Regions from separate parts of the Paenibacillus sp. FSL H7-0350 genome, predicted to be linked through region 2. Evidence: riboswitches for the same ligand, from Rfam matches in the RefSeq annotation. Region 2 holds a riboswitch; each other region holds the start of a gene.
The links. Region 2 has a riboswitch for thiamine pyrophosphate ahead of NYE24_RS22540 (ABC transporter substrate-binding protein). Riboswitches for the same ligand answer to the same signal wherever they lie in the genome.
Positions count from the first base shown of each region.

Region 1: another riboswitch for thiamine pyrophosphate. It lies ahead of NYE24_RS31105 (thiamine phosphate synthase); the one in region 2 lies ahead of NYE24_RS22540 (ABC transporter substrate-binding protein).
Region 3: another riboswitch for thiamine pyrophosphate. It lies ahead of NYE24_RS01545 (ABC transporter ATP-binding protein); the one in region 2 lies ahead of NYE24_RS22540 (ABC transporter substrate-binding protein).

Region 1 is NZ_CP151972.1:6,931,601-6,938,861, forward strand. Features, by position in the region: gene NYE24_RS31095 (SDR family oxidoreductase) at 144-1,016, shown strand; gene NYE24_RS31100 (hypothetical protein) at 1,158-1,694, shown strand; TPP riboswitch at 1,750-1,852, shown strand; gene NYE24_RS31105 (thiamine phosphate synthase) at 1,982-2,605, shown strand; gene thiS (sulfur carrier protein ThiS) at 2,645-2,848, shown strand; gene NYE24_RS31115 (thiazole synthase) at 2,879-3,643, shown strand; gene thiH (2-iminoacetate synthase ThiH) at 3,673-4,794, shown strand; gene yfbR (5'-deoxynucleotidase) at 5,273-5,917, opposite strand; gene NYE24_RS31130 (fumarate hydratase) at 6,022-7,261, shown strand, end outside.
Region 2 is NZ_CP151972.1:4,918,759-4,926,019, reverse strand. Features, by position in the region: gene NYE24_RS22560 (MFS transporter) at 1-453, shown strand, start outside; gene NYE24_RS22555 (hypothetical protein) at 502-1,950, shown strand; gene NYE24_RS22550 (sigma-70 family RNA polymerase sigma factor) at 2,134-2,745, shown strand; gene NYE24_RS22545 (hypothetical protein) at 2,720-4,120, shown strand; TPP riboswitch at 4,193-4,303, shown strand; gene NYE24_RS22540 (ABC transporter substrate-binding protein) at 4,453-5,523, shown strand; gene NYE24_RS22535 (MTH1187 family thiamine-binding protein) at 5,579-5,872, shown strand; gene NYE24_RS22530 (ABC transporter permease) at 5,869-6,630, shown strand; gene NYE24_RS22525 (ABC transporter ATP-binding protein) at 6,630-7,261, shown strand, end outside.
Region 3 is NZ_CP151972.1:306,553-313,813, reverse strand. Features, by position in the region: gene NYE24_RS01570 (amino acid ABC transporter ATP-binding protein) at 1-155, opposite strand, end outside; gene NYE24_RS01565 (amino acid ABC transporter permease) at 174-842, opposite strand; gene NYE24_RS01560 (amino acid ABC transporter substrate-binding protein) at 842-1,696, opposite strand; gene NYE24_RS01555 (DHA2 family efflux MFS transporter permease subunit) at 1,966-3,486, opposite strand; gene NYE24_RS01550 (TetR/AcrR family transcriptional regulator) at 3,669-4,325, shown strand; TPP riboswitch at 4,392-4,494, shown strand; gene NYE24_RS01545 (ABC transporter ATP-binding protein) at 4,627-5,397, shown strand; gene NYE24_RS01540 (ABC transporter permease) at 5,378-6,154, shown strand; gene NYE24_RS01535 (ABC transporter substrate-binding protein) at 6,151-7,242, shown strand.

The sequences.
Region 1 (7,261 bases), 2.0 Mb from region 2:
GGCTGTTTGGGCGGCTGCCAAGTGTGGTAAGTAACATAACGTACAGCCAAGCAGGCGCACTGCCTGATGCATAAACACCAGACCTTAAGCCATGCTAACATGATCAATCAACATTACTGTGGATAGCGAAAGGAGAATGGATTATGCCAGACACTAACAAACAACCTGTTAAAACCCTGCCGCCGCAGGTACAGGATCAACGCCCCGGAATTGAGAGTGAGATGAACCCGCTCCCGGAGTTTGAGACACCGGCGTACAAGGCAGCAGGCAAGCTGCTGGGCAAGGCCGCGCTCATTACGGGAGGCGATAGCGGGATCGGGCGTGCGGTTGCCGTTCATTTTGCCAAGGAGGGCGCGGATGTGGTAATCTCCTATTTGAACGAGCATGAGGATGCGGAAGAGACCAAGCGCCAGGTGGAACAAGAGGGCAGAAAATGCATTCTGATCGCCGGGGACATCGGGGACGAATGCTTCTGTCAAAGCCTGATTCGTCAAACCGTTGAAGGACTCGGTAAGCTCGACATCCTGATCAACAATGCGGCGGAGCAGCATCCGCAGGACCATATTGAGGACATCTCAGCGGAGCAGCTGGAGCGTACGTTCCGGACGAATATTTTCTCCATGTTCTATCTGACCAAAGCAGCCATGCCTCATCTTACAAAAGGCTCTACGATCATTAACACCACCTCCATCACGGCGTATCGCGGCAGCCCGCAGCTGCTGGACTATTCGTCCACCAAGGGAGCGATTCTCAGCTTCACCCGTTCGCTGTCGATGAATCTGGCCGATAAGGGCATCCGCGTGAATGCGGTAGCGCCCGGACCAATCTGGACCCCGCTGATTCCGTCCACCTTTGACGCGAAGAAGGTCAGTGAGTTCGGCGGCACCCAGCCGATGAAGCGCCCGGGACAGCCTGAAGAGCTGGCACCGGCTTATGTATACCTGGCCTCGGACGATTCCTCCTATGTGAGCGGACAGGTGATGCATGTGAACGGCGGCGAGGTTGTCAACGGCTGATGGGATAAGTTATCGTGTGCAACATATAAATTCTATTTTAAAAAAGCCTAACCGCTTGCCGGCAGGCTTTTTTTCTGCGCTTGTAACTATTACAATATATTTCCGTCTATTTAGATAATTGGATATGAAAAGGGGATTGGGATGCTTAGAAAAAAAGGATTCATTCTATCTGCAGCGGGGATTTTTGTTTTTCTGGTAGTGTTCATTTACTTGACTCCTTTTGCAGGGAGACTTGTGGCAAATACAAGATTGGAAGGAAAGGCAAAAAGCATTGGGATTAGAATTACACAGGAATCGCCGCCGCTACCCCTTGTTACTTCCGGGAAAACCCAAATTCCGGTTACCCAAAGCAGCTATTGCTGGGGGAAATTAGGATGTGCGGATTATATAGGAGGACAATCCATGGTACAGGGGGTTACTCCCACTGTTATAGCCCCTGAGGGGGGGATCCATGTTGCTTTTACTTATAAACCGGCACCCGGCGGGTTAACCGTTCAGCAATTTGTCGATGATAAAGAAGTGCAAATTCCATTGCAGAACGGCTCTTTTAATGCTCCAAAAGAACAAGGCGTTTATTACTATGGCATATCAGCATTCTGGACAACCGAGGATGGTAAATTTTCAGAAGGGAGTTCATCTGTGGTTTTTGTAATTGAAGTAAAATCTACGAAAGAATAGCCCTAAGAGGAATAATATGCTAATATACAACAAGCAAGACGAAACAACCGCATAGAACGATCACTAGGGGTGCCGCAAGGCTGAGACGGGCGTAGTTGTCCGGACCCTTTGAACCTGATCTGGTTTATACCAGCGTAGGGAAGTGGAGAACGAATATTGCAGCGGGGGTACACGGTGAGTACCGGTATTCCAGCTTCTATTCCAGACTGCTTCCTTTACGGGGAGCGGTCTTTTTTGTGTTGTGTTGTGGTGTAGATTGAGCTGGAACAGACAGGAGGAGAAGGGTATTGTACGAGATTCATGCGGTCTCGGACGGGCGGCTGCAGCCTGAAGCGCTGGCTGAATGGGCCGTGGCGGTGCATTCTATGGTGGATTATATCCATCTCCGGGAAAAAGCCATGTCCGCCCGGGAACTGCTGGCGGCAGCGCAGCAGATGCTTCAGGCCGGGGTGCCGCCTTCGAAGCTGGTCATTAATGACCGGATCGATGTTGCCCTGGCCGCCGGGGCAGGCGGTGTACAGTTAGCCTGGCATAGCCTCCCACCAGCCGCAGTGCGCGGCCTTGCACCGGGCCTGCGGATCGGCAGATCGGTCCACTCGCCGGAAGAGGCGGCGGAAGCTGGAAGGCAGGGAGCAGACTTCTGCCTCTACGGGCATGTGTTCCCTACGGCCTGCAAGCCCGGACAGCAGGCACGGGGACTTGTGCAGCTGGCAGAGGCTGTCCTCTGGAGCCGCATACCGCTGATTGCGCTCGGAGGGATTACCCCGGGCAATGCCGGAGCGGTGCTGGCCCAAGGAGCGGCTGGCATTGCTGTCATGTCGGGAATCTGCGGAGCTCCAGACCCGGTGGGAGCGGCCTTGGCCTACAGGGAAGCGGTTCACAGGGCGGCAGAGCAGTCTTGTAACCCATGATATGGATCAAGTAAAAGGCACAGCAGGAGGTGAACAGGCATGATTGTGACCGTTAACGGTACCCGCCAGAGGGTGGAAGAGAGCTGCCGGACGCTGGCGGATCTGCTGGCCCGGCCTGAGTGGGCCGGTAAGCTGGTGATTGTCGAGCTGAACGGTGAGCTTGCCGGCAGAGAGGCTTACGGAGACACACTGCTCAGCGAAGGGGACCGGGTGGAGCTGGTTCATTTTGTAGGCGGAGGCTAAACACGAAGACTTACCCCAGGAGGCGTTAATATGCAAGATCCATTGATGATTGGCGGAGTGACTCTAACCAGCAGACTGTTCATTGGCACCGGAAAATACAGCCGTAACACCCTCATTCCCGAGGTGATTACGCGATCAGGCTCACAGGTCATTACCGTTGCCCTGCGCCGGGTGGACCCGGAGAGCAGTGACAATATTGTCAGCCATATTCCTTCCCATATGACCTTACTGCCTAATACCTCTGGTGCGCGCACCGCAGAGGAAGCAGTACGGATTGCCCGGCTGGCGAGATCGGCGGGACTGGGGAACTGGGTGAAGATTGAGGTCATCAACGACCAGAAATATTTGCTGCCGGATAACATGGAGACCATCCGGGCGACCGAGATCCTTGCAGCAGAGGGCTTCGTGGTGCTTCCGTACATGAGTCCTGATCTGTCCGCCGCTCTGCGGCTGAAGGCAGCGGGGGCCGCAGCCGTAATGCCGCTGGGAGCGCCGATCGGGTCCAACCGCGGGCTGCAGACCAAGGAGCTGATCCGGATTCTGATCTCCGAGATGGATCTGCCGGTGATCGTGGATGCCGGAATCGGCAGACCATCCGAGGCGGCTGAGGCGATGGAGATGGGGGCCGCAGCGGTCCTGCTTAATACAGCGATTGCTACCGCCTCAGATCCGCTGCTGATGGCAGAAGCTTTTCGTGAAGCGGTATCCGCAGGGCGCAAAGCTTATCTCGCCGGACTGGGGCCTGTGGAGGAGACGGCGGCAGCCTCTTCACCGTTGACCGGGTTCTTGGCCTGACAGATGGATTAGGGAGGAGAGGAACGGCTATGAGCTTTTATGAGACGATGACCCGGTTGGAACAGCTTCCTTACGGGACGCTATGGAGCCGGTATACGGCAGAGGATGTGAAGCGCGCGCTTCGTGCAGAGCAGGTGGATGAAGAAGGGCTAATGGCCTTGTTGTCACCGGCAGCGGAGCCTTATCTGGAGGAGATGGCGCAGAAGGCGCACCGGTTAACGCGTACGCATTTCGGCCATGTGATGCAGCTGTTTACCCCGATGTATCTTGCAGATTTTTGCGTGAATCACTGCACTTATTGCAGCTTCAGTTCTATGTATGATTTTCCGCGCAAAAAACTGACGCTGGAGGAGGTCGCCCGGGAAGCAGAGACCATCGCAGCCACGGGCCTGCGCCACATTCTGATCCTGACCGGAGAATCCCGGAGGGATAGTCCGGCCGGTTATGTGAGGGACTGCGTGAATGTGCTGCGCCGCTATTTTTCCTCCGTCAGCATTGAAGTGAATCCGCTCTCGACAGCTGAATATGCAGAACTCAGAGAAGCCGGCGTGGACGGCTTAACGCTCTATCAGGAGGTCTACCACCAGGAGACTTATCGTGCGCTGCATGTAAAAGGACCCAAACGCGTCTACCGCAACCGGCTGGATGCTCCCGAACGGGGCTGTCAAGCTGGCTTTCGTTCAATAAATATCGGAGCCTTGCTCGGCATGTACGAATGGCGCCAGGAGGCGCTGGCAACTGCCCTGCACGCGAGGTATCTGCAGGACAAGTACCCGGAATGCGAAATCGGCCTGTCTACTCCCAGATTCCGGCCTTACTTAGGCGAATTCAACCCCGCAAGCGATGTTACCGACCGTGCGCTGGTGCAGATCATCCTGGCGTACCGCCTATTCCTGCCGCGCTCCGGCATCTCACTGTCCACACGCGAGCCTGCCGCTCTGCGCGATCATCTGGTCCAGCTCGGCATCACGAAGATGTCCGCAGGGGTATCCACCGAAGTGGGCGGACATTCCCTCGAAGGGGGCACCCCGCAGTTTGAAATATCGGACAACCGTAGCGTGGCTGAGATGGCCGAGATGCTGCGCTCGCAAGGACTCCAGCCGGTATTCAAGGACTGGGATATCCTGTCCGAGCCGCTTGGCTTGAGGTAGGCAAGCTGATTTGGCTTAGCTTGATGTGACCAAACTGGATGTCACTTAAACTGATCAGGCTAACCAAGCAACTTGAACAGACTAACCGAAGCAAGCTAAACTGACCAGACTAACCGTGCTTAACTTATCTGACCAGACTAACCGTGCTTAACGTAACCTGACCATACGCAAATAACCCGCTCATGGCGGGTTATTTGTATTGTATAAGCGTTGTAGGCTACGCGTGCTGACTTCTCCTTCTACCACTAAGGCGTGTGGGCCCGATGTATGCGAAAAACTGAGCACAATCGCAATGTGCCGTAGCAATGCTACATGGACTGAATGTGCGCTCCTCAGGGCTGACACTGGACGCGGTCAGAATGCAGTCAGATGGATAAATGAGCTTCTGCTTAAGAGCGGTATAAGGTATTCGCATTGTTCACACGTTAGTGTTCCAGCCAACGCTGGGAGCCAACGCTATGCGAATGCCGTACTCTATTTACTCTATAGGTTCGGGCTGCCCGGCAGACTGAACCTGACTCGCACTGGAGGACAGCTCGTCTAGCGACATCTCGAAGCCCGGAGCCATGTGTTCAAGGAAATATGCCATCTCAGGCATCTCCAGCACATGCAGCTTCGCGGCAGTCTGCTCCCGGGCGGCGGCGAATTCACGGTTGCCTGCGGCGACCTCCCAGACGCATTTCAGGTAAGCGTCAAGCACATCCGCTGCCTTGACGTAGCGGAGCAGTCCGGCATCTTCGGAGCCGGGCGGGCTGGTGTGCGGCTGCAGGAGCGGCGCGTAGACTGCGCTCAGCTCCGGCGGGATCATGGCCGCCAGCCTGTCGGCGGCCACCTGCTCCATCTCGCGGAAGCTCGACAGCAGACGCGAGTTGTTATGCTTCACCGGCGTGGCGATGTCGCCGGTGAAGACCTCGGTGGCGTCGTGGAACAGCGCCATCGTGGATGCACGGTCGGCGTTCAGCGACCGGCCGAAATGGGCATTGCCGATGGTGCACAGCATGTGCGCCAGCAGGGCGACCTGGAACGAATGCTGCGCCACGTTCTCCGGGGCGGTGCTGCGCATGAGGCTCCAGCGCTGGATATATTGCAGCCGGTAGAGATAGGCAGAGAAATGGTAGTTCAATTTTGAGGTAACCCCTTTCATGAGCAGCTTAATGTGCTATTATAGTAACTAATTGTACCAGAGTTAGGGCCGCTTGAACCAGATGGAGAGGAGACTGAATGAAGATGCAGCATTTTGAAGAGAGCATTTATAATTTGATTGTAGAGACCTCCACGAACCTGCCGGGTGATGTACGCCGGGCGGTAGCCAGAGGGCGGGCGCTGGAAGACCGGGCGACACGCTCCGGACTGGCACTAACCACGATAGCGCAGAATATCGGGATGGCGGAGCAGCAAATATCGCCGATCTGCCAGGATACGGGGATGCCGACTTTTATAATCCATACGCCGGTGGGCGTGAATCAGATAGAGATGAAGAAGGATATTCACAGCGCAATTATCCGTGCTACGAAGAACGGGAAGCTGCGTCCCAATTCCGTGGATTCGCTAACAGGCGAGAACAGCGGGGATAATCTGGGGGCAGGCACTCCGGTGATTCACTTCGAGCAGTGGGAGGAAGAGAGCATTGATGTCCGGCTGATCCTGAAGGGCGGCGGCTGCGAGAATAAGAACATCCAGTACAGCCTTCCGGCAGAACTGGAGGGACTCGGCAAAGCCGGACGCGACCTCGACGGTATCCGCAAGTGCATTCTGCATTCCGTGTACCAGGCGCAGGGCCAAGGCTGTAGCGCAGGGTTCATTGGCGTAGGTATTGGCGGCGACCGTACCACGGGCTATGAGCTGGCGAAGAAGCAGCTGTTCCGCAAGGTCGAGGATGTGAATCCTGTTGAAGATTTGGGCAAGCTGGAGAATTACATTATGGAGAATGCCAACAAGCTCGGAATCGGCACGATGGGCTTCGGCGGTGAAGTGACGCTGCTGGGCTGCAAAATCGGAGTGATGAACCGGCTGCCAGCCAGCTTTTTCGTCTCTGTGGCCTATAACTGCTGGGCCTTCCGCCGTCAAGGCATTCTGGTCCATCCGGCTACCGGTGACATTCAGGAATGGCTGTATGAGAGCGGCACCGGGATATCCGTTGAGGGGGAAGCTGCACCGCAGCCTGTTGCTGAAGCTGTGGGTGTAGCAGCAGCAGAAGGGACAGCTTCCGGCGTGGTGCCAGAGGATGCTACGATTCCTGCGGCACCGGCTATTGTATCCGGTACGGGTGAAGCAGCATCGGGTGCTGCTGTCTCGGGGAACGGGGCAGCCTCTGAACCAGCTGCGGCAGCCTCCGCTGGCTCAGGCGGCTCGCGTGAGATCCGCCTGAGCACACCGATCAGCGAGGAGGATATCCGCAGCCTGCGCGTCGGCGATGTGGTCATCCTCTCCGGCGAGATGCATACCGGCCGCGACGCCCTGCACAAAT
Region 2 (7,261 bases):
GCGAAGCTGGGCATGAGCGAGGCCACGGCTGCGCTCACGGTGACCTTCTTCTGGCTTGCTATGTCGGCAGGCAGACTGTTCGCCGGTGTCATTGCCGAGAAGATTTCCTACCGTATCTATGTGCTCGTCAGCTGCTTTGCCGCTTTGCTGCTGCTTATCATTTTCCCGTTCGCCGGTCACCGGCTTGCCGCCTTTGCGATCATTCTGCTGCTTGGCCTGTTCATGTCCGGCATCTTCTCGATCGCGCTGGTCTTCTCCAGCAAGCTCCTGCCCGGCGCAGAAGAATCGACGCCCAGCATTATGATCGCCTCCGGCGGAATTGGCGGCGCGGTGCTGCCGCTGCTGACCGGCTGGTCCATGGATCATCTGCAGATCGCCCAGACCTCGGGACTTTTGGCCGCTTTTGCCGCACTGTTATTCGTGCTGAGCGTGACCGCCTGGAGAATCGGGTAATTGTATGCTACAAGGTCCATATTCTGTGAATAAGGATGGAACCCACATATGGCTGAACTGCATTCCGAGCCCACTCTGCATACCGCCTTGCTGCAATTCATTTTCCCCTTTTCGATGAAGGCCGAAGTAGACCAAGAGCTGATTGAGAGTCTTCAGGGGGATGGATTTACCCGTTTTTTTCTCGACAACAAGGAACTGGAGCAGGCCTATTACGGAGACCACTGTGTATCCCATGAGAAAATGGAGCGCAGCTATCTTCCGTTTGCCGCCCATGTCTTGTTTCCGCGTGAGAAGGATAAGGATTCCTTCCGCCGCTTTTCCCGGGTGAGTGATCTGCTCTGCGGGCTGCAAATGCCCTTCCAGACGGTTCCCTTCCGCGTGCTGTCGACCGATGTGTTCCTCTGCCCGTTCGAGCTGGGCTTCCTGACGGTAAGAGTGGCTATTGAGGAGGAGAATCTCCCCTTCAGCATGGTGCTCGAATTCGCCGACCGGTTCCGCAACCTGGAGGATGTAAGTGTTCAGGATGAGCATACCTTCATTCATTGTCATAAGAAGTCTTTTGACCGGGTGGAGGATTTCGTGTTCAGGCATCTGGTCACCGGGCTGGAGCCGTATCTCGATCCTGCGGAGACGAATGACAATTATTTCGAGACCCTGCCCTTCTTCGTCGATGAACGGATGCTGGTGCAGGCCTTCTACGGCGTTAATCTCCCGGAGGATGAGGAAGAGATCAGTGTCGAGCTGCTCTACCGGGCCTCCCAGGTGGACGGTCTGAGCATCGACGGCAGCCCCTATATAAGCGCGAGTGATCCGGACTATATCAAGCAGTACACCCGGGAGCATTGCTATAGCCGCTGGGGGCCGGACACCTATTATATGACCAATGAGCAGACCTTCTGCTGCGTGAGCCGGGCCAAGCCGGAGATTGCCGCAGGCCTGATCAGCCAGATGTACGGCGAGTATTATTACGGAATGCTGCTGAGTATTTTTCATAAAATCGTGCTGCTGAAGCTCGCCAACCTCCACTCCCGGCTGCGCATCAACCACGACAATGACGAGATCGAGAATCTGATCTTCCTGATCAACAAATTCTCGGCCAAATTCTACTTCCTGGAGCTGATTTCGCAGTCGCAGGGGCGGGAGATTTTTTTTCAGCTGCGTAAGGTGTATGGCAATGATGCCCTGTTCGATGAGGTGAAAATGACCCTGAATGACCTGTTCCAGTATCAGGACAAATTCCAGGCCAAACGGCGGGATACGCTCCTGATGGTGCTCACCGTGTTTACGGTCATCAGCGGGATTTACGGGATGAATCAGGTGATCGAGGATCTGAAGGGACAGATCGACTGGAGCAAAATGCTGGAGTACTCCGCGTTCGAGTATCTGGCTCTGTTCCTGACCTTCTCCGGGATCACCGTCAGTGTCGGCTTAACGCTGAGAGAGATCTGGAACGGCATCCGCAGCCGCCGCAAGAAGCGGCATTATACGAGGGATTAAGACATATCCGAATAGATAAACAAAATAACAGCGATGCTTCCGCCAGGGGAGTATCGCTGTTTTTTGGTAAGCATTCAGAGATCTTGTGAGTGATTTGTCTGCCATCAAGCGTAGTAACCAGTAGTTAGACATAATCAGCACTAGCTTCCACCTGAGGGATGGGAAGAATTACCGGAGGTTCATATGACACCTAAAGACTATGACAGCCTCTCCTGGCCCGGCAGGTTCAGCAGAGGAGATAAGCAGGCACTTGCCGATGCTATGGATTACTATGGAACGGATGTGCTTAGGCTGGTCAAGCGCATTCTGGGCGGCTGCGGGCGGGCAGAGGATGCTGAGGAATGTGTCAGTGATGTATTCTTAGCTGCCTGGAACAACATCGGACAGTACGATCCTGATCGGGCCTCATTCCGCACATGGATTCTAATCCTTGCCAAATATAAGGCGCTGAATCTGCGGCGTAAACTACAGCCCGGGCTTGATCAGACGATGGGCCAGGCAGCCATCCCCGTCCGGAGCAGCAGCAACACAGAGCAGGAAATTTTGCGGCGTGAGGCAGCGGAAGAACTGCTGCACCATATCAAGCAGCTTCAGGAGCCGGACCGCAGCCTGTTTCTGCGCCGGTATTATCTCTATGAGAGTCTGGATGAACTGGCTGAGGCTTTTGACTTAACGAAAAAAGCTGTAGAGAACCGGCTGTACCGGTGCCGAACCATTCTGAAGCAAACTCTGCAGCAGACTAAACCAAACAGAGAGGAGGACTTAGGCCATGAAGAAAGAGTTGACCACCGGTGAGCAGGAGCTGTTCGATCAGCTCGATACGCTGGAGTTCAGTGAAGCGGAGCTGGCCTTGAACACGCTGACCGCCGAGCCTCAATCAGCCGCTCCATCGGAAGAGGAGCTTGAAGCCATAAGCAGAATCAAAGTGCGCACCTTGTCCCGGACCGGGACCGCTCCTGACGTACAGCGCCGCTTGCCTTCCGTCCGCAGAAGCCGCCGGCAGGCTTATACCGGAGTTGCCGCAGCCCTTCTGCTTGGCGCAGGGCTGGTGTTCACTTCGCCCAGCGTCCAGGCGGGCCTGAAGCAAGTGTTCAGTTTCTTGCCCGGCCTTCACACCGTAGTGGAGAATAGTCCCGACAGCCCGTTATATGTGCTGAAGAAGCCTTTCACCGCTGCTGTAGGTCGGGGTGAACTGACTGTCAACGCTATCCTTGTGCAAGAGAACCGCGCAACCATTAATCTTCGGGGGCAGAAGACTCGCATTATTAATGAATTTCAGGCAGACATCGGAGGAACCCGCTATACCTTCATGTTCAATTCGCGAACTTCCTCCGGAGGTCTCGACTGGGATGCAAGCTACAGCGCTCTTCTTCCCCATGATCTCACTTTACAGGCTGAAGAAACGGTAACCTTATACATTAATAGCACGGTCATTGGACCGCTTGTCCTGGGGCCGCCGCAGACCGCCGATGACCTGCAGCAGCTCGGGGTCAGCGATGTCCAGCAGGATGTGCGGATTTCCGCTTTTCCGGTACGGCTGGGTGATGGGCTTGTCCGTGTTGAACTGGTCCCGGCTCTTCAGAAATCCGCATCCGCTGCATCTTCTTATACACTAGAGCCGCTAATGCCCTGGAATGGCACCTATGTCGAGAATGCAGCAGGAGTAAAAGTCTCTACCGAGCACTCTCCATCCTCTATAGGCTACTATTCTGAGCTCTTGTTCCGTGAACAGAAGGAAGCCGGAGGACATCCTTATACAGTCGTCATCCCTTACATCGAGGTATCCGATCAGGAAGCCGTCTCCCAGAAAGTTACCCTGCCGCTGCCCGCTATCGGAGAGAGCAGAACGCTGGATATTACTGCTGAGATCGCCGGATATCCGGTAGACTTCACCCGCATCACCCGCAGCAGTGAGACAGAGGTCAATGTAGATATAGACTTGAAATTTAACCCGGCGGGGGCAAAGTCACTTACCCATTTCTCTGTCAGCTATCCGGGCTCTAAGGAGCCTTATTCCTTTGGGTGGGAGGAGAGTGAAGGCACACCGCGTGTCATGAAGACTCTTAACCTGATTACAGAGCCGGGCGCGGATAAGCTGCGTTTTATACTTTCGAAGCCCATTTTTATATGGAAAGGTCCCTGGACTCTGCCGCTCAAACTGGAGGATTAAGACACAGAGGGTGGACAACGGCGGGGCTGCCGTCTATAATACACCGTAAGAACATAGCAATACCTGTGAACTTTATAGAACCAGGGGTGCTGGAATTGGCCGGCTGAGATTGTATCCCACAAGATACTGACCCTTATACCTGATCTGGATAATGCCAGCGTAGGAATCTTCATTCGGCACAGTGCCTTAAGCGGTACTGCAGCTGAAGTCCCCTCACGCAAGTCACTGGCGTCCCGATCATCGGGACGCTTTTTTGATTCTAAGGATGTACAGGAATAAGGTTTCTGTAAGCTCTGAAGACCAGGGGTTGCTGGAAGGAGAGAGAAAGAGAAATGGGAGTCAAAAAAACAGTCACACTACTGCTCAGCTCCATGCTGCTGCTCACCGTAGCGGGCTGTGGCGGCGGGAACAACAGCGGCAATGCGGGGGCCAGCGCACCTGCTGCCGGGAACAGCACGGCTGCACCTGATGCAACCGCAGCCGCACCCACGGATGCACCAAAGGCTCTGACCCCGGTCAAGATTGCCCTGGACTGGACGCCGAACACGAATCATACCGGCCTGTATGCTGCCAAGGAGTTGGGCTATTACGCGGAGGAAGGTCTTGATGTGCAGATTGTACAGCCTGGCGCTGCCGGGTCCGATACGATGGTCACTTCCGGCGAAGCCCAGTTCGGCATCAGCGCCCAGGAGGCGCTGACCCTGGCCCGTCTGCAGGATGTGCCGCTGGTGTCGATTGCTGCAATCATTCAGCATAATACCTCCGGGTTCGCGGCTCCGAAGGACCGCAATATTAAGACGCCGAAGGATTTCGAAGGCAAAACCTACGGAGGCTGGGGCTCCCCTGCGGAGCAGGCTGCCATGAAAGCCATCATGGACCCCGAAGGCGGGGATGTCTCCAAGGTGAAGCTGGTAAATATCGGCGAAGCGGACTTTTTCACAGCCGTGAAGCGGGATATTGACTTTGCCTGGATCTTCTATGCGTGGACCGGGGTAGAGGCCGAGCTGCGCGGGGAACCTCTGGATATGCTGTATCTGAAGGATTACGCTCCGCAGCTGGATTACTACACCCCGGTGCTAACCACTAGCGAGAAGGAAATCGCCCAGCACCCTGAAATGGTGAAGGCCTTCCTTAAGGCTACGTCCAAGGGATATCAGTACGCGATCGATAACCCGGAAGAAGCCGCGACGGTCTTGTCCGATGCTGTACCTGATCTGGACCCCAAGCTGGTGCTGGCCAGCCAGAAATGGCTTAGCCCGAAATACAAGGACGACGCCCCGCGCTGGGGCGAGCAGAAGCTTGAGATCTGGAAGAATTATGCCGACTGGATGTACGGCCTGAAGCTGCTGGATAAGCCGCTGGATGCGGAGAGTACGTTTACGAATGAATTTTTGCCGGAATGATAATCAACCCGCATAGCGGGAATCTTATACTTAACTTGGAGAGGAAGGATTCATCATGGCTAATACATTGCTCAGCATTCAGGTCATTCCCAAGACACCGAACAACGAGGATTCTATCCCTTATGTGGACAAGGCCATTGAGGTCATTCAGAAATCAGGCGTGAAGCATCAGGTCAATCCGCTGGAGACCACTATGGAAGGCGAGCTGTCCGAGCTGCTGGATATTGTGCGTGACATGCATGAGGCGCTGATCGCCTCCGGCAGCCCGAGTGTCATCTCACAGATCAAGATCGCCCATAATCCGGGCGGCATCAGCATGGATAAGCTGACCGAGAAATACCGGCCGTGAGAAGCACCTGGAAGCTAGTGTGGCCGCCCTTTGTGGCGGTCCTCTTTTTTGTCGGGATATGGCAGTTATCGGTTATGCTGTTCGACATCCCGGCCTACCAGCTGCCCAGCCCCGCAGATATCGCGCGTGAGTCGAAGAACAATGCCTCCGGGATCTGGGAGCACACCGCCGCCACGCTGCGGCTGACCCTGATCGGCTTCCCGGTCGGCACAGGCATTGGCCTGCTCACCGCCTTGCTGCTGCATCTGCTGCCCTGGGTCAAGCGGGCGATCTATCCGCTGCTGATCCTCAGCCAGAATGTGCCCTCCATTGCGCTGGCCCCGCTGCTGATTATCTGGTTCGGGTTCGGCCTGCTGCCCAAAATCATCCTGATCACCCTCGTCTGCTTCTTCCCTGTAGCTGTTGCAGCCATGGGCGGGCTGGCCCAAAGCGACCGGGTGATGATGAATTATATGAAGATGGCCGGTGCGGGCAAATGGCAAATCTTCACCCGGCTGGAGCTTCCCGGCTCCCTGCCCTCCCTGTTCTCCGGGCTCAAAATCTCCGCCACCTATGCGGTGATGGGTGCAGTGGTGGCCGAATGGATCGGCGCCGACAAGGGGATCGGCTACTATATGCTGCTGCAAAAGTCCTCTTACCGTGCGGACCGGATGTTCGTGGCCATCGCCATCATCGTGCTGCTGAGTCTCGTATTATTCGCGCTCATTGCCCTGCTGGAGAGATGGCTGGTGCGCTGGAAGCCGCGTAAGGATGCTTAATGTGTACAGAAGGATCATCCACAACAGAAGTAACCATAATGAACAGAGGGAGGCTGGGCGAATTGTCTGAGCTTACGAGGATTGAACTGGAGAAGGCGGACGGAGACGGATGCCTGCGCACTCAGAGTGTGCCGCCTGCGCTGGAAGTCAGCGGCATCTCCAAATCGTTCACGCACCGCCGCCGGGAGACGCAGGTGCTGAATCAGGTGTCCCTGACCGTGGAGCCGCAGGAATTCGTCTCCATTGTCGGCCCGTCCGGCTGCGGCAAAAGCACGCTGTTCCATATTATCGGCGGCCTTACGCTGCCCGATACCGGAACCGTCCGCATGAACGGCATCCCGGTGACCGGGCAGCGCGGCAAGATCAGCTATATGCCGCAGCAGCCCGCGCTGTTCCCGTGGCGCAGCACGCTCGACAACGTCCTGCTTGGCGCCGAGCTGCAAGGCGCCCCGCCGCGGGAGGCCCGCGAGGCTGCGCGCCACTGGCTGGCGAAGATCGGCCTCGGCGGCTTCGAGCGGGCCTACCCGCACATGCTGTCCGGCGGCATGCAGCAGCGGGCCGCCTTCCTGCGGGCCATGCTCGCGCCGCAGGAGCTGATGCTGCTCGATGAGCCGTTCAGCGCACTGGACGC
Region 3 (7,261 bases), 2.9 Mb from region 2:
GTCTCCAGCAGGTTGAAGCAGCGCAGCAGTGTGGTTTTGCCGGAGCCGGAAGGTCCGATGATGACCATTACCTGGCCGTGTTCAACGGTGATATCCACACCTTTTAGCACTTCCAGCGGCCCGAAAGACTTATGTAAATCGCGTATTTCAATCATGCCTGTGCCTCCTTAACCTTAACTGGCCGAATACCGGTCCAGCCGCTTCTCCAAATAATTCTGCAACGCCGACAATACGGAGCAGAACAGCAGATAGAACAATGCCGCTTCGCAATATAGCAGCAGGGGTTCATAGGATGTCGCCACAATCTGCTGGGCTTTTCTAAAAATCTCGACATAAGTAATACTGGCCGCAAGCGAGGTATCCTTAACCAGGCTAATAAAAGAATTCGATAACGGAGGAACCGATACACGGGCAGCTTGAGGCAAGATCACCCGGCGCAGAGCCTGCTTCCGGCTCATTCCCACAGAGAACGCGGCTTCCCACTGGCCCTTGTGGATAGACAGAATAGCAGCCCGGACAATCTCCGAGGAATAAGCCCCGACACTTAGCGTGAACCCGATAACAGCGGCGATGAACGGATCAAGCACAATCCCGGCGGCGGGCAGTCCATAGAAAATAATGAACAGCTGCACCAGCAGCGGCGTTCCCCGGATCACCCAGACATAGAAACGGGCAATCAGTCTCGGTAGCCTCAAGGAGGACAGCCGGGCAAGTGCAGTAACCACCGCCAGCAGCAGCCCAAGAATAAAGGATACTACCGCAAGCGGAAGGGTAAAAGCCACCCCCGCTTTGAACAGTGGCAGCAGTGAATCGAGAAATATTTGTATTTGGCGGTCATCCATCATTTCGATACGTCAGCGCCAAAATACTTCTCGGAGATCTTAAGGTAGGTTCCGTCGCTCTTCATAGCGGTCAGCGCTTCGTTCACCGCCTGCACCAGCTCGTCATTCCCTTTCAGGAAGACTGCGGCACTATGCGAGCCTTCGGCAATCTCATCCACCTTCTTGATCTTGATATCCGGCTTCTGCTTCTTCAGGTCGAGGTAGGACAAGCCGTCATTGACGGTAGCATCGATCCGGCCGGAGGTCAGCAGATCAATCGCCTGGTTGAAGCCCTCGGTGGATACGATCTCAGCACCGTTGTCTGTGGCGATTTTGCCGAGGTTGCTGGTGAGCGACTGGCCGGCTTTTTTACCCTTGAGATCAGCGAAGGTCTTAATATCCTGATTATCCTCGGGGACGATCAGCACAGCCTTGGAGACAATATACGGATCGGAGAAATCATATTTCACTTTACGCTCATCGGTAATGGAGACTTCATTGAAGATCACATCGAAGCGCTTCGCATCCATCCCGGCAAAAATCCCGTCCCACTGTGTCTCGATGAACTCCGGCTTCACACCCAGGCGCTTGGTCACTTCTTCGGCGATCTCGACATCGAAGCCCGTCAGCTTGCCGTCTGCATCATGGAAGGTGAAAGGTGCGTAGGTTCCTTCGGTTCCGATGCGCAGCTTGCCGCTGGCTTTGACGGCCTCAAGGCTGTTCTGCTCCCCGGAAGCTGCACCCTCTGTAGCAGAAGATGTGGGTTCAGCCCCGGTATTGCCGCCCGTTGCTGTCTTGTCTGTATTGTTGCTTCCGCAAGCCGCAGCCGTGACCATGGTCAGGAGCAGCATAATAGTTAGACTTAGTTTTTTCATTCGATGAATCCCCTCTCGTATCTTCTCTGCAAGCACCGTGTTTACCGGCAAAAAGAATCGTAACACCGGGGTGTTACCTGCGTCAACAACTTTTTCCGATTATATTCATCGGATTTGTATTGTATTGATTTTCAATAGCTTAGCTTGCCCCAATTTCTGTTCCTGCATCAGGATATCCTGAAGAGAAATCAATACAAAAAGCGACTCTCCGAGAAAAGGAGAATCGCTGCTCTATGGACTACATAAGCTCTGCTTCTATATGGGCATTACTATACGTGCATGATTTCCGGTGCTGCCTGTTCCTTAGAACGTTCAGTTCCGGAATGGCGGCCCCGGCGCAGCAGCAGTCCAAGGACCGCACCGCCAAGCGCGACAAACATCATAATGTGGAACGTATCTGCGAAGCCCTGCGATAATACGGTTTGCTTAGCCAGCAGCAACGCTTGCTGTGAAGCGCCTGCGGTACTTTTCCCGGCAGCTGCCGCCGCTTCCTGCATCTCTATGCCGCGCGCAGTTGTTCTTGCGGTCAGAATCGTAACCAGCGTCGAGACGGCCAGCGAAGTAATTACCTGCTGCATCGAGTTCGTCAGCGAGGTTACCCGGTTTACCAGATGGCTGGGTGCCTTATTGAGCAGATGCGTGTTCATTGGCATCATCATCATGCCCATTCCCGCCCCACACATGATCAGCGGAAGGATCAGGTCCCGGCTCTGTGTGGTAAGATCTACATGCGAATACTGGAATAACGCGCCGGAGACCAGACTGAGACCGCAGACCACAAGCCAGCGCACACCGATCCGGTCGAACAGTATCCCGGCAATCGGCATCATCAGCCCGGAAGCGATCGCTTGCGGCAGCAGCGTCAGACCGGTATCAAATGCGCCGAAGCCGCGGGCCTGCTGCAGAAATTGCGGGAGCAGGAATAACGCGCCATATAAGCCGAATTGGGCAATCCACTGCACGATGATTCCTGTCGTGAAATCTACGGATTTCAGAATCCGCAGCTCCAGCAGCGGTGTCTTGGAGCGCAGCTCTGCGATGATAAAAGCGATTAGCGCCACAGCGCCCAGCAGCAATCCGATCAGCGTTTTCTCAGAGGTCCAGCTCTGCGCGCCCTGGCTAACCCCGTAGGTTAACGAAGCAAAGGCCAGCGGGCCAAGAACCATACCTAGCTTATCCATGCCGGGCACGCTGTTCTTCGCAGCATTCGGCAGCTTGCGCAGGCCAATCAGCACAGCAATGATGCCAATCGGAATATTAATGAGGAAGATCCAGCGCCAGGAATGATATTCAACCAGCCAGCCCGACAATACCGGACCAATAGCGGGTGCGAACAGGACGGGAATGCCCATAATGCCCATGACTACGCCAACCTTGCTTTTGGGAGCCAGTCTGTACACATAGGCCATCCCGACAGGGAGCACACAGCCGCCGCCCAGTCCCTGAATGACCCGGAAAACAATCAGCCATTCGGCGCTGCTTGGTGTAGCGCACAGAATCGAGCCTATCGTGAACACAATAACCGCCGTCAGGAAGACTGTCTTGGCTCCGAACCGGTCAGACAGCCAGCCTGACAGCGGAATAACTGAAGCTTGAGCCAGCATATATCCGGTAACTACCCACTGCAGCGTATGCAGATCCGTCTTGAAATCCACCACCAGCCTGGACAAAGCTACATTCATCGCCGTACTGTCCAGCACAACCATAAATACTCCTGCAATAATAGCCAGCAGCGGAACCAGAATACTGGACAGCCGGAAATCGGCTTCCTGCTTCAAGGTCTGATCCATGTCTCTTCCCCTCCTAAAGCTGTCCGCGTTCTACATTGACCTGCGGGCAGATTGTTCTATATAATGAGTGAACGGACAACTGTCCGTTAGTGCAATTCATAGTCTACGGACAATTGTCCGTGGTGTCAATTCTTTTATTTATTTTTCTGTAAATCACTGATTTATTTCTGAAAGGGGTTCTCATGAACAAGCCAGACACCGATGCTGCGCAGCTCCATCCGTCAGCTCCGCAAGCCATAGAATCCGCTCCACCCGTGTCCGCCGATCCTTATGTCCAGCGGATTCTTGAAGCTGCCCGCCAGTTGTTCACCGAGAGCGGACTCGAGGCGGTCAGCATGTACAGCATTGCCAAGCGGGCAGGCATAGGGCAAGGCTCCCTGTACCGCCGTTTTACGGACAAGGGTGAGATCTGTTCTGCCCTGCTGAAGGGCAGCGCAGATCAATTCCTGTCCGGGCTGGAGCAGCAGGTCGCTGCCAGTGCCGGTGAAGCCCCGGCGCTCGCTCAGCTGCAGAGCAGCATTGAGCAGATTGCCGATTTCATTGAACAATATGCCGAGCTGTTGAATATGATCAAAGCCGAGTTCACCGGCAAGAAGCAGCTGACCCAGTTTGAGCATCCTTTTTTTCAGCGGCTGGGGGTGATGATGACAGAGCTGCTAGAGCGCGCTGCGGCAGGTGGTGAGATTATTGACATTGATCCGGCCTTTGCAGCCACAGCCCTAATCTCTGTCCTCAGTCCCGATCTGTACCTGTATGAGCAGAAGCGGCACCACGCCTCCAAGCTGGACATCTCCCGGGGCATCGTCACTTTGTTCGTGACCGGTCTGGCGAAGCGCTGACCGCCTGCCCTTTACAAGAGGGGAATTTGTGGTATATTAAGTAGCAATTACGAATTCAATAGCAACATTATTCACTAGGGGAGTCGGCCGACTGAGACGGAGCTTAAGCTCCGGACCCTTTGAACCTGATCTGGATCATACCAGCGGAGGGAAGTGGAGCAGAATGTATCAGTGGTTCCCGTCACAGGGCCTCAGCTGACTGTACCTTCCGCCCCATTCATTGCCTCCGGGAATGAATGGGGCTTTTTTGTGCTCCGTACAGTATCTATACCAATTCCAAGGAGGCTTCGTACATAGTCTTATGATCAATATTAGCAATCTGTCCTATGTCTTCGGGACCGGTTCGTCCCGGACACCCGTGTTCTCAGGGCTATCCATGAATGTGCAGCGCGGCGAATTCATTTCTATCGTAGGCGGAAGCGGATGCGGCAAAAGCACTTTGTTCAAAATCATCGCCGGTCTGCTGGAGCCGGGCAGCGGCAGGATCACGCTTAACGGAGCTGATTCAGCAACAGCAGCGAAAAGACTGGGTAGCGTGGCCTACATGCCGCAGCAGGATCTCCTCCTGCCTTGGCGCACCGTATTGGACAATTGTCTGTTGCCCTGGGAGCTTAAGCGCAGCCGTCCCAAAGCAGCCGCTATTGCCGAGATCCGTACCCTGCTACACCGTTTCGGCCTTGACGAGACCGAAGGGGCTTATCCGCAGGAGCTGTCCGGCGGGATGCGCCAACGTGTGGCGGTCCTCCGCACTGTGGCGGCCGGGAATGACCTGCTGCTGCTCGATGAGCCGTTCGGGGCGCTCGATGCCATTACGAAGCGTTCGCTGCAGCGTTGGCTGCTGGAGTTATGGGCGGAGCTAGACAAGACGGTGCTATTCATCACCCATGACTTGGAGGAGGCGCTCTTGCTCAGTGACAGAATCTATCTAATGACTGGCCGAGAGGACGGCGGGATACAGGAATTCTCAGCCGGTCTCCCTCGTCCGCGTCATCACAGTCTGCACTATGAACCGCAGTTCGCCGCCCTGCGCCAGGAATTGGAGCTGAAGTTATATGAGAACCGCCGCTCTTAGAAGATTGCTCCAGCATTACGGTCCGGCGGCCCTGCTCGCCCTGCTGGCGCTTGCGGTCTGGGAGTCAGTAGCCCGGCTGGGCCTGGTTCCTCCCTTCATCCTTCCGGCTCCGTCTGCGATCTGCATGGCTGTGCTGGAGGAACGCCGCTTGTTATTCGCGGTACATCTGCCTGCTACACTGCTTGAGGTGCTCACAGGCTTCGCACTTTCTGTGGTCTGCGGCAGCCTGCTGGGCATCGCCATGCACCTGTTCAGTCCGCTGGCCAAGGCGCTGTACCCGCTGCTGATTATCAGCCAGACGGTTCCGCTGATCGCCCTCTCGCCTCTGTTCATCATGTGGTTCGGCTACACCTTGTGGAGCAAGGTCGCCGTTGTCTTCCTGACCGCTTTCTTCCCGGTGGTCATCGGCACCTATGACGGCTTGTCTAAGAACACGGACGCCTACCGGGAGCTGCTGCTTACGTACGGCGCGAACCGTTGGCAGATTCTCTGGAAGGTGGGCGTTCCGCTGGCCTTGCCTTCTTTTTTCTCCGGACTGAAGCTGTCGGCTGTGTACTGTGTGATCGGTGCAACGATTGGGGAATGGCTTGGGGGCAGCCAAGGGCTGGGCTATTTCAGCCGCAGAATGGCAGGGAATCTGCAGAGCGCCAAGATGTTCGCTGCTGTTGTCTTGTTATCCGTACTCGGTATCCTGCTGTTTCTGGCAGTCGCCGCGCTGGAGAAGATTATTTTGAAGAAAAGAGGACGTTATTCATGACTACTATCCGCTATACCCGTTATCTGCACAATGCAATTTCAAGGCCAGCCATGCTGCTGTCCGCTCTGCTCCTCTGTATGCTGCCTGTACTGGCAGGCTGCGCCAATACGAATAGTCCCGCGGCCTCCGGCTCTTCAACTGGTACTACTGCCACTTCTGAGGCTGGGTCCGGGACTGGAGCTGAAGGCGCAGCCCATAAGCTGACGATTATGCTCGACTGGTATCCCAATGCTGTCCACTCCTTTTTGTATGCGGCAGATGCTGAAGGTTATTTCGCGGAGGAGGGCCTTGAGGTTGAGATTCAGATGCCGGCCGATACCAATGATGCGCTGAAGCTTGTTGCTGCGGGGAAGGTAGATCTGGCACTCAGTTATCAGCCGCAGGTGCTGATGGCACGGGGCGAGCAGATTCCAGTCAAGTCGATCGCTGCGCTGGTCCGCCACCCGCTGAATCATCTCATGGTATCCGCAGACAGCGGCATTACCCGCCCGGGAGAGCTGTCAGGCAAGCAAGCCGGATATTCCTCCGTTCCGTTATATGAAGCGATGCTGAAGACGATGGTGAAAAGCGACGGCGGGGACCCTTCATCCCTCAAGCTGGTGGATGTCGGCTTTGATCTGATTCCTGCTCTCTCCACCGGACGGGTGGATGGAATTATGGGCGGGTTCATCAATCATGAGCAGCTGATTCTGGAGCAGCAAGGCCATCCGGTCCGCTCCTTCAATCCCGTAGATTACGGGGTCCCGGATTATTATGAGCTGGTACTGGCCGCCAGTGAGCAGGGACTGCAGGATTCGCAGGGCTTTTATCAGAAATTCGTGGATGCCATCAGAAAAGGCCAGCAGTATGTAGCCGGTCACCCGGATGAAGCACTGAAGCTGCTGCTTGCCCATCAGGAGGACACCGCGACGCTGGATGAAGCGATTGAACAGCGCAGTCTGGAGATCCTGCTGCCGCTGATGGATGCTGGCTCCCAGCCCTTCGGCTATCAGGATGAGGCTACATGGGAGAAAGTTAACCAATGGCTGAGCGAGAACGGACTGCTGGCGCAGGAAGTGGATGTTAAGAATGCTTTTATTAATTTCTAAATTATACCTTCAGGAGGAA